2 regions of the Duganella sp. CY15W genome follow, and region 1 is predicted to be linked to the other one. Evidence: predicted binding sites of a transcription regulator. Region 1 holds the regulator's gene; the other holds the start of a gene.
What was found. The regulator NrdR, encoded in region 1, represses ribonucleotide reductase genes. The targets are predictions, from matches to a motif close to CACNANATNTNGTG.
Positions count from the first base shown of each region.

Region 2: GTP58_RS17245 (ribonucleoside-diphosphate reductase subunit alpha) is a predicted target of NrdR. The motif match lies at 2,469-2,482, and genes of this name have one in related genera.

Region 1 is NZ_WWCQ01000006.1:86,437-91,985, reverse strand. It holds gene GTP58_RS25160 (pilus assembly protein) at 1-764, opposite strand, end outside; gene GTP58_RS25155 (PilX N-terminal domain-containing pilus assembly protein) at 775-1,350, opposite strand; gene GTP58_RS25150 (PilW family protein) at 1,354-2,220, opposite strand; gene pilV (type IV pilus modification protein PilV) at 2,217-2,762, opposite strand; gene nrdR (transcriptional regulator NrdR) at 2,856-3,329, opposite strand; gene glyA (serine hydroxymethyltransferase) at 3,383-4,630, opposite strand; ZMP/ZTP riboswitch at 4,724-4,860, opposite strand; gene GTP58_RS25130 (SDR family NAD(P)-dependent oxidoreductase) at 4,990-5,549, shown strand, end outside.
Region 2 is NZ_WWCQ01000003.1:499,107-504,655, forward strand. It holds gene GTP58_RS17230 (ATP-binding protein) at 1-339, shown strand, start outside; gene GTP58_RS17235 (sigma-54 dependent transcriptional regulator) at 354-1,784, shown strand; gene ampD (1,6-anhydro-N-acetylmuramyl-L-alanine amidase AmpD) at 1,781-2,377, shown strand; gene GTP58_RS17245 (ribonucleoside-diphosphate reductase subunit alpha) at 2,655-5,549, shown strand, end outside.

The DNA of each region.
Region 1 (5,549 bases):
ATGCTTTTCTTTTCGCCGCCAATCAGCGCATCGCCGATACTGGCCGGGCCATCCACATAAGCCCGATGTGCATAGACGGCCTCACTCAGATGATAAAGCTGGGCGAACAGTGCATCCGGCACATAGGCGAAAATCTCCACGCCGGTGCTGGCCTTGAAGGCGTGGAGCATGCCGTCATTGGCTCCGAGGTAGACAACCGCCTGCTGTTCAACCGGCCCTGCATACACTGGCGTGCTGTGCACGGCATCGCCGAGAACGCTGCTACGCTGGCGAAATGCCGTGCTCTCCAGCGACCGGTCGCCACGCAAATAGGCCAGGCGTTGTTCACCCTGGCCATCTTCAAGATTAAGCAGCGCCTGCTGCTGCAGCGACAGCGTAGACCACGTGAACGGCACCATGACCAGTGCGCCATCCGGCTGGACAAACGAGGTGTAGATCTGCCGCAGCTCAGGCGCAGGCACAGGCGGCCTGCCCGGTGCGCCGGTGAGTATGGCGCCGGCATCCCAGGCAAGTGCCGAGGCTCCGCCTTCGCCCGAAAACAGGTAGCGCGCGAAATGGCCGCCCCAGTCATCGCGCGTCATCGTGGCTTGATAAAGATCGCCCGTGCCGGCCAGCACTAAGGCGGCACCGTTCGCTGGTGTCGGCGCACCACAGCTTGCTGCGAGCGGCAAGCTATCGATCGCCAGCGTCGGCGGACTGGCCTGCGTTGTCGCTGCGGCAGTGAAGAAGACTGCCGCAGCATACCAATGCCGTATCACGCTCATGATGCGCTCCTCATTCCGGCTTAATAAAAACGCTTTGCAGCACCACCTCCGCCTCGGGCTTGGCGCCAAAGCCTATCGCCGTGACGCGATAACAGTAATGCGGCTTGGCGCCTGCGGACGCATCGTCGCCTGGCTGGTGGCACTCCATCCGTTCAATCACGTAGCGTGGTTTCTTGAATGGCAGGAAGCCTTCGCCTGTCGCCATTGCCGCCCCGGTATAAGCGCCGTGCGTAGCGCTACAGGCGCCGCCATCCTCCACGCCGGATAGATCGACCGTCTGCCAGGCTGGTTTCTGCGCGCCGGCTGGCCGCAAGCGTAGGCCCACACCACCGCTGCCGCACTGGCTGGAAAATGCCTCGCCATTGGCAAAGGCCTCGCGCCGTGCCGGGTCGCTGCTGTCCTGGATATCACGCTCCGCATCGCCCAAGGCATCCTCCGCTGTCAGAAATGCCACATCCCGATCACGCTCGCTGCGCGCAGCCTTCTCGCCCTGCAAGCTGAGCACCGCTGCCGACACCCCAAGCAACATGACCATCACCAGCAACACCAGGCTGACCAACAACGCGATGCCTCGCTGCCTGCGCATGATTCAACCGCCCCGGTTGCGCAATGCCACTGTCATGCTGAACAGCCGCCGCGCACGCTGACGCTGCGCCGCCGGCAGACTGCCCTCCACAACGCGAACCCCGAGGTCCTCGCCATGTGCATCCGCATACGCCGTACCGAACAAGTCAAAACGCGCAGGCGCCGTATCCGCGCGCGTGTTGCGCTCGCCATGCAGCAGCAACGCCAGCTTGACGCTGCAAACGCGCTTCCAGCCCAGCGCCGCCGCTCCGGTGGCGTTCAGATAGGTATTGGGCACGCCGTCCATCGGCGTATCGGTGTCCACGCCATACAGCACTTGAAAGGAATCGACGCCGCGCACGATGGCGTCTGCGCCCCAGCCAGCCGCGCTGCGGTATTTACAGCGCAACTCCGGCTCGCCGCCGGCATCCGCCGCAACGTAGAATATGCTCCAGCCACGCGTGCCACCAGCCACGCCGAAGCCCGCGCAGTTGATGCTGGAACCATCGCCATTCGCGCCTGTGCCTGAACCGGAAAACTGTACGGCCAGCACGTCGCTGCCATTGGCTACCGCAGGCTGTGGCGCGCTGATACCATCGCTGCTGCGGGTGACGCTGGCGGCATCCAGGCCGGTAATCGCAGCCGGCGCATCGGGCGCGAGCTCCGCCGGCGCAAGCTCGCTGTCCCAGTTGACATAAGCGCCCTGGCGTATTGCCTGCGCCATGATACGCATGGCGTAACGGCCGCCATCCGCCAGCCAGACATTGTCGCTGTGATTGCGGTAGTTGCTGCTGGACGCCAGCAACAGGCCGCTGCCCATGAGCGTAATCAGCAGGCCTAGCGCGATCGCCACCAGGAATTCGATCATGCCCCAGCCGCACGCGCGTCTCATGGCATGGCTCCCACCGTCAGCGCCACGCCTGGCGCATATTCGCCAGCCGCATCGGTGAACGGCGTGCCATCGGGATGCTTGCCGCGCCAGCCGACCTTGACCACCATCGGCGCAGCGGCGTCACCCGCGCAAGACCAGCGCAGCTTGCCACCGCTCCACAAGCCACCATCGCGGCAAATCACTACGCGACCGGCGGGCAGCGTTTGCCGTACCAGTTGCTTGGCCTCGTACAAATCGGCCAACGCCAGTTGCGACGGACTGCATGCGCTGCCATCGCACAAGGCTGCGGGCACAACCGGCATGGGCTCGGCATAGGCATCGTAATTGAGGGTCAGATAAACGTCGGTTGAGGATGGATTCGCCCGCATGCGCTCCGACAAGGCGGCCGCCAGTTGTGCCGCCTGCGACAGTAGCACCGCCTGGTGCCGCGCCCGCAACGACGCCATCTGCAAGGCCACGCCGCCGATGATGCCGAGGGCCAGCACCACGACTGCAATCAGGATTTCCAGCAGCGTATAGCCGCTATTGCCGCGTGCGCGCATGGCACACCTCCGCAAGTCAGGAAGACTGTGCTAGAAGGTAGCAGCGCTTAATGCTGAGAATATGAGGTGTATCAAAAGTGCGCCAGCAGGATGCTAGCTTTTGCGGGACGGCTTACGCTCCTGCCCTACTTCGGCAATCGCGTTCTGGAACTCGGCCAGGTCCTCGAAGTTTTTGTAGACGGATGCAAAGCGGATGAAGGCGACGTTGTCGAGACGCTTCAGCTCCTGCATCACCAGCTCGCCGATGTAGCCGGTATCGACTTCACGCTGGCCGCTGGTCAGCAGCTTTTCTTCAATCGAGGCAACGGCCGCATCAACCGCAGGCGCCGCCACGGGACGCTTGCGCAAGGCCAGCTCCAGACTGCCGCGCAGCTTGACCGAGGAGAATTCGGTACGGCTGCCGTTCTTCTTGACCACATACGGCATCACCAGTTCAATGCGCTCATACGTGGTAAATCGTTTATCACATTTGCCGCAGCGCCGGCGCCGGCGGATAGCATCCCCCTCCTCCGATACACGCGTATCGAGGACCTGGGTATCTTCATGCTGGCAGAACGGACATTTCATATGGGCGCTTTGGTTTAGTGACGCCGGCCACTGCCGGCGTCACGGTACTGCAATTACTTGGCGTAGACAGGGAACTTGTCAGCCAGCACCTTCACCGCCGCTTTCACGCGCTCGATGGTGGCCGCGTCGTGCGGGTTATCCAGCACGTCTGCGATCAGGTTGCCGACTTGTTCCGCTTCCGCTTCCTTGAAGCCACGGGTGGTGAACGCAGGCGAACCCAGACGGATGCCCGAGGTCACGAATGGCTTCTGTGGATCGTTCGGAATGCCGTTCTTGTTGCAGGTCATGTGGGCCGAACCCAGGATCGCTTCCGCTTCCTTGCCGGTCAGGTTCTTCGGACGCAGGTCCACCAGCATCACGTGCGACTCGGTGCCGCCCGACACAATGCGCAGGCCGCGCTTGATCAGGGTCTTGGCCAGCACGTCGGCATTCTTCACCACTTGCTGCTGGTACTCTTTGAACGCAGGCTGCAGCGCTTCCTGGAAGGCCACGGCCTTGCCAGCGATCACGTGCATCAGCGGGCCGCCCTGGATGCCAGGGAAGATTGCCGAGTTGATGGCTTTCTCGTGCTCAGCCTTCATCAGGATGATGCCGCCGCGTGGGCCGCGCAGCGATTTGTGGGTGGTCGAGGTGACGAAGTCAGCGTGCGGCACCGGGTTAGGATACAGACCGGCAGCGATCAGGCCAGCGTAGTGGGCCATGTCGACCATGAAGTAGGCGCCGATCGATTTGGCGACGGCAGCAAAGCGCTCGAAGTCGATCTTTTTCGAGAACGCCGACGCGCCAGCGATGATCAGCTTAGGCTTGTGTTCCTTGGCCAGTGCTTCCATCGCAGCGTAGTCGATGTCTTCTTCGGCGGTCAGGCCGTAGGAAATCACGTTGAACCATTTGCCGGACATGTTCAGTGGCATGCCGTGGGTCAGGTGGCCGCCTTCTGCCAGCGACATGCCCATGATGGTGTCGCCTGGTTTCAGCATGGCGAAGAATACGCCCTGGTTCGCTTGCGAACCCGAGTTAGGCTGCACGTTGGCCGCTTCCGCGCCATACAGTTTTTTTACGCGGTCGATGGCCAGCTGCTCGACGACGTCAACGTACTCGCAACCGCCGTAGTAGCGCTTGCCTGGGTAGCCTTCGGCGTATTTATTGGTCAGCTGCGAACCTTGCGCTTCCATTACGGCTGGCGAGGTGTAGTTTTCCGAAGCGATCAGCTCGATGTGATCGTGCTGACGGGTGTTTTCGTTTTGAATGGCGCCGAACAGTTCCGGGTCAATGCTGGCGAGGGTGTGATCTTTTGCGAACATGAAAAAACTCCAATCGGGTGAGTAATCGTTACTGGCAGTTGGATCGAAAGAGAGAAGCCATAGCGGACCGGCAGCCTCTTCGTGCTTTCCATCGAGGGCTGCCCAGGCGAACGGCTATTGAAATCTCACGTTTCCCGGTGGATGCCCACCTTTCGCCGACTGACCAAAACGCACCATTGTGGGGCATTTTTGAAAATCACTCCAGCTTTTCGCCAGTTACGTGAGACGTAATGGAAGCCAAATTGTATTTGATGCGCCAGATTTGAGCAAGAATATAGATTGCATTATTAGCAATCCCACCTGATCGCGGATTTGCGGCTACAATTTTGTCCAACCGACCACTCACCCAAGGACAGATCATGATCGTCTTCATCACCGGCGCTACGGCCGGCTTCGGCGCTGCCATGGCGCGCATTTTCGCCAGCAACGGTCACAAGGTATTGATCAGCGGCCGTCGTGAAGACCGCCTGCAGGCATTGTCGGCCGAACTGGGCGATGCGGTACGCCCCATCGTGCTGGACGTGACCGACAAGACCTCGATCCAGGCCGCGCTGGACAGCCTGCCCGCCGACTGGCGCGCCATCGACGTGCTGGTCAACAATGCCGGCCTGGCGCTGGGCGTGACCCCGGCCCACACCTCGTCGCTGGAAGACTGGGACACCATGATCGCCACCAACGTCAGCGGCCTGGTGGCCATGACGCGCGCCATCCTGCCGGGCATGGTCGAGCGCAACAGCGGCACCATCATCAACATCGGTTCGATTGCCGGCTCCACCGCCTACCCGGGCGGCAATGTGTACGGCGCCACCAAAGCCTTCGTCAACCAGTTCACGCAGAACCTGCGGGCTGACCTGGCCGGCACTGGCGTACGCACCACCAACCTGGCGCCGGGCCTGTGCGGCGGCACCGAATTCTCCAA
Region 2 (5,549 bases), on a different contig from region 1:
GTGCTGAACCTGCTCAACAACGCCGTGCGCTATGCCAGCGGCGGCCGGCATTCCATCCGTCTCGACGTCGTGCACGATACGGCGCAGCGCCTGGAGCTGCATGTGCAGGATGATGGTCCCGGCATTTCACCCGAAGTGCGGGCGCATTTGTTTGAGCCGTTTTACACCACATCCAGCAAGGGCACGGGACTGGGGCTGTATCTGGCGCGGGAATTGTGCTTGAATAATGAAGCGCGGCTGGACTATGAATATCGTTTCGATAATCAGGACAGCGCCGACGGCAGCCCCGCCCTGAGCGGACGCTTTGTTATCACCTTCGCCTGGCCTGGGCAGAAGTAAGGAAAGGCTGTTTGATGAGTGCTCGCTCCCCGCAGGCCCCGCGTTCGCCGCGTGTGCTCGTCGTTGACGACGAGGCCGACCTGCGCGAACTGCTGGAACTGACCCTGCTCAAAATGGGGCTGGATGTCGACAGCGCCGCCTCGCTGGCCGAAGCGCGCGCGCTGCTGGTGGACACGGAATACCAGCTGGTGCTGACCGACATGCGCCTGCCGGACGGCCTGGGACTGGAGCTGGTGCGCGAAGTCACGGCGGCGTACAAGAACACGCCGGTGGCGGTGGTGACGGCTTTCGGCAGCACCGACAACGCCGTCATCGCGCTCAAAGCCGGGGCGTTCGACTACATCTCCAAGCCGGTGGCGCTGGACCAGTTGCGCGTGATGGTGCAGTCGGCGCTGCGCCTCAACGCCGGGCCGGCAGCGGTGCAGGCGCCCAGCGCCGCGCCCACCGTCAGCCGCCTGCGCGGCGAGTCGGCCGTGATCCAGGCCTTGCGCGCGCAGATCGCGCGGCTGGCGCGGTCGATGGCGCCGGTGGCGATCCACGGCGAATCGGGCAGCGGCAAGGAGCTGGCGGCGCGCGAGATCCATGCGCAAAGCTCGCGCGCGGCCAAGCCCTTCATCGCCGTCAACTGCGGCGCGATTCCCGAGGCGCTCATGGAAGCCGAGTTCTTTGGCTACCGCAAGGGCGCTTTCACCGGTGCGGTCGATGACCGTGAAGGCTTCTTCCAGGCGGCCAACGGCGGTACGCTGATGCTGGACGAGGTGGCCGACCTGCCGCTGGCCATGCAGGTCAAGCTGCTGCGCGCGATCCAGGAGCGGCGCGTGCGCAAGCTGGGCGCCACGGCCGAGGAACCGGTCGATGTGCGGATTGTCAGCGCCACCCACAAGAACCTGGCGCAGTGCGTGGAGCAGGGCAGCTTCCGCCAGGATCTGTTTTATCGCCTGAACGTGATTGAACTGAGTCTGCCGCCGTTGCGCGAGCGGCTCGACGACCTGGACGTGCTGACGGCCGCCATCCTTGAACGCCTGGGCACCTTTGAGCACAAGGTGGCGCTGGGGCCGGGCGTGCTGGAGGCGCTGCGCGGCTATGCGTTTCCCGGCAATGTGCGCGAGCTGGAAAACATCCTCGAGCGCGCGCTGGCGTTTGCCAACGGCGGCGTGATCCAGGTTGGCGACCTGGCGCTGAAAGGTGCGCGGCTGGCCGACATGGCGGCTGCGCCGCTGCCGTCGCCGATGCCGGCGGCGCCATCGGCCGTGCCGCCGCCGAATCCGGACAGCCTGCCCAGCAGCCTGCCCGAGTATCTGAACCAGGTCGAGCGCGAGATCATTTTGCGCGCGCTGGCGCAGACGCAGTTCAACCGCACGCAGGCGGCGCAGCTGCTGGGCATCAGCTTCCGCCAGCTGCGCTATCAAATGCAGAAATTGAATATTCAGGAGCCGGAAGCGTGAGTTTTTTTGACGGCTGGCTGCCGCAGGCAGTCCGCTATGACAGTCCCTATTTCGATGCACGTCCCGGTCCGGTGCCGGACGATATAACGCTGCTGGTGGTGCACAACATCTCGCTGCCGTGCGGGCAGTTCGGCGGGCCGCATGTGTCCGACCTGTTCTGCGGCCGGATCGACTATAATGCTGACCCCTCGTTCGCCGACCTGCGCGGGCTGAAGGTCTCCAGCCACTTTTTCATCCGCCGCGATGGCCGCGTCATTCAGTATGTTTCTGCTAACGACAGGGCCTGGCATGCGGGCTTGTCCAGCTTCCGCGGCCGTGAAAAATGTAATGATTTTGCGATTGGCGTGGAGCTCGAGGGCAGCGACTTTGTGGCGTTTGAAGCGGCGCAGTACGAAGCGCTGGCCGCACTGACCATCGCGTTGCAGCAGCACTATCCGCTGACCGGGGTACAGGGACATGAACACATAGCACCGGGCCGCAAGACCGATCCGGGGCCATTATTTGATTGGGAACATTATCAAAAACTGCTTAAGAAAGCGGCAATGTTAGTAGGCGCTAGCGCCACACTTGGCTTCCCTGTTGGGCTTCCTTAAAGTCAAGAGAAAAATTGCTGGAAACATCAAAATTTCTCACTTGCCGTGCTCCAGTGTGACCACTACAATCAGTGGATAGGTTCTGACCAATCACTAGATATAGTAGTTCCCATGACACCAGTTCTTAAACTATTTGCAATCCTTCCTGGTCAGACGAATACCCTTTTTATTGCCGTTTAACTGGACAGCAGTCAGGTCCGGACGCTTCATTTTTGCCTTTTTTTATACACACACACGGCGCGCAGCTATGACTGCACGTAGTTATCGGGGAGCTTAAATGCAATCTACTCAAGACATCACCATCAATCCAGCGCTGGTACCTGCGGCCGCTGCGAGCGCCGCCAGCAGCCCGGTTACCGCTGCCAGCGACCTCGGTGACTACCGCATCATCCGCCGTAACGGCGCGGTCGTCGCGTTTGAGCCGTCGAAAATTGCTGTCGCCATGACCAAGGCCTTCCTGGCCGTCAACGGCGGCCAGGGTGCTGCGTCCGCCCGTGTGCGCGAACTGGTGGAACAGCTGACCGCCAGCGTGGTGTCGGCGCTGGTGCGCCGCCAGCCATCGGGCGGCACCTTCCACATCGAAGACGTGCAAGACCAGGTTGAACTGGCCCTGATGCGTTCGGGCGAACATGACGTGGCCCGCGCCTACGTGCTGTACCGCGCCAAGCATATGGAAGAGCGCCGCGCCGCCAAGGAAGCCGCCGGCGCCGCTGCCGCCATCAATGCACCGCAAATCCATGTGCTGGAAAACGGCGAGCGCAAGCCGCTGGAACTGGCGCGTGTCACCAGCCTGATTGGCGCCGCCTGCATCGGCCTGGAAAAACACGTGGATGCCGACGCCATCGTCGCTGAAACCCTGAAAAACCTGTACGACGGCGTACCGGTCGAAGAGCTGCACAAATCCGCCATCCTGGCTGCCCGCGCGCTGATGGAAAAGGATCCGGCCTACTCGCAGGTGACCGCACGCATCCTGCTGCACACCATCCGCAAGGAAGTCTTCGGCAAGGAAGTGGCGCAGGGCGCCGCCGCTGCGGAATACGTGACCTACTTCCCGCAGTACATCGCCAAAGGTATCGCCGCTGAACTGCTGGACACCAAACTGGGCGAATTCGACCTGGCCCGCCTGGCCAAAGCCATCGTTGCCGACCGCGACCTGCAGTTCGGCTACATCGGCCTGCAAACCCTGTACGACCGCTACTTCCTGCACGTGCGTGACGTCCGCATCGAAATGCCGCAGGCGTTCTACATGCGCGTCGCCATGGGCCTGGCCCTGAACGAAGCCGACCGCGAAGCGCGCGCCATCGAGTTCTACAACCTGCTGTCGACCTTCGACTTCATGTCGTCGACCCCGACCCTGTTCAACTCGGGCACCCAGCGTTCGCAGCTGTCGTCGTGCTACCTGACTACCGTGTCGGACGACCTGGAAGGCATCTACGACGCCATCAAGGAAAACGCCCTGCTGGCGAAATTCGCCGGTGGCCTGGGCAACGACTGGACTCCGGTGCGCGCACTGGGCGCCCACATCAAGGGCACCAACGGCAAATCGCAAGGCGTGGTGCCGTTCCTGAAAGTGGTCAACGACACCGCTGTGGCAGTCAACCAGGGCGGCAAGCGCAAGGGCGCAGTCTGCGCCTACCTGGAAACCTGGCACATGGACATCGAAGAGTTCCTGGACCTGCGCAAGAACACCGGCGATGACCGCCGCCGTACGCACGACATGAACACCGCCAACTGGATTCCTGACCTGTTCATGAAGCGCGTGATGGAGAAGGGCGAGTGGACCCTGTTCTCGCCATCCGACACCCCGGACCTGCACGACCTGGTCGGCAAGGCCTTCGAAAAAGCCTACCTGGGCTACGAAGCCAAGGCCGCCGCCGGCGAAATCCGCGTGTTCAAGAAAATCCAGGCGCTGGACCTGTGGCGCAAGATGCTGTCGATGCTGTTTGAAACCGGCCACCCATGGATCACCTTCAAAGATCCATGCAACATCCGTTCGCCGCAGCAGCACGTGGGCATGGTCCACAGCTCCAACCTGTGCACCGAGATCACGCTGAACACCGGTCCGGACGAAATCGCCGTCTGCAACCTGGGCTCGGTCAACCTGCCAGCCCACATGAAAGAAGGCAAGCTGGATCACGTCAAGCTGCAGAAAACCATCCGCACCGCGATGCGCATGCTGGACAACGTGATCGACATTAACTACTACGCGGTTGAAAAAGCGCGTAACGCCAATATGCGTCACCGTCCGGTGGGCCTGGGCGTGATGGGCTTCCAGGACTGCCTGCACATGATGCGCGTGCCGTTCTCGTCGATGGAATCGGTGCAGTTTGCCGACACCTCGATGGAAGCCGTCTGCTACTACGCCTACCTGGCGTCGACCGAACTGGCGGAAGAGCGCGGCCACTACGCGTCGTACAAAGGTTCGCTGTGGGACCGCGGCATCCTGCCACAGGATTCGATCAAGCTGCTGGCCGAAGAGCGCGGCGGCTACCTGGAGCAGGATCTGTCGGCGGCCATGGACTGGACCCCGGTGCGCGAACGCATCGCCAAGTTCGGCATGCGTAACTCGAACTGCGTGGCGATCGCTCCAACCGCCACCATTTCGAACATCATTGGCGTGTCGGCTTGCATCGAACCGACCTTCCAGAACCTGTACGTGAAGTCCAACCTGTCGGGCGAGTTCACCGAGATCAACGCCTACCTGGTGCGTGACCTGAAAGCACGCGACCTGTGGGACGAGGTGATGATCGCCGACCTGAAATACTTCGACGGCTCGCTGGCCAAGATCGACCGTATTCCAAACGACCTGCGTGACATTTATGCAACCGCGTTTGAAGTGTCGCCAAGCTGGCTGGTGGAAGCGGCATCGCGCCGCCAGAAGTGGATCGACCAGGCCCAGTCGCTGAACATTTACATGGCTGGCGCATCGGGCAAGAAACTGGACGAGACCTACAAGCTGGCATGGCTGCGTGGCCTGAAAACCACCTACTACCTGCGTACCACGTCCGCCACGCATACCGAGAAATCGACCTCCAAGACCGGCGCCCTGAACGCCGTGCCAGTGGATGGTGGCCTGGCTGCTGCGGCCGCCTCGGCTGCGCCAGCCGCACCGGCACCGGTCAGCGCCGACGTGGAAGACGGCGCCGCCTGCTACCTGCGTCCTGGCGACGAC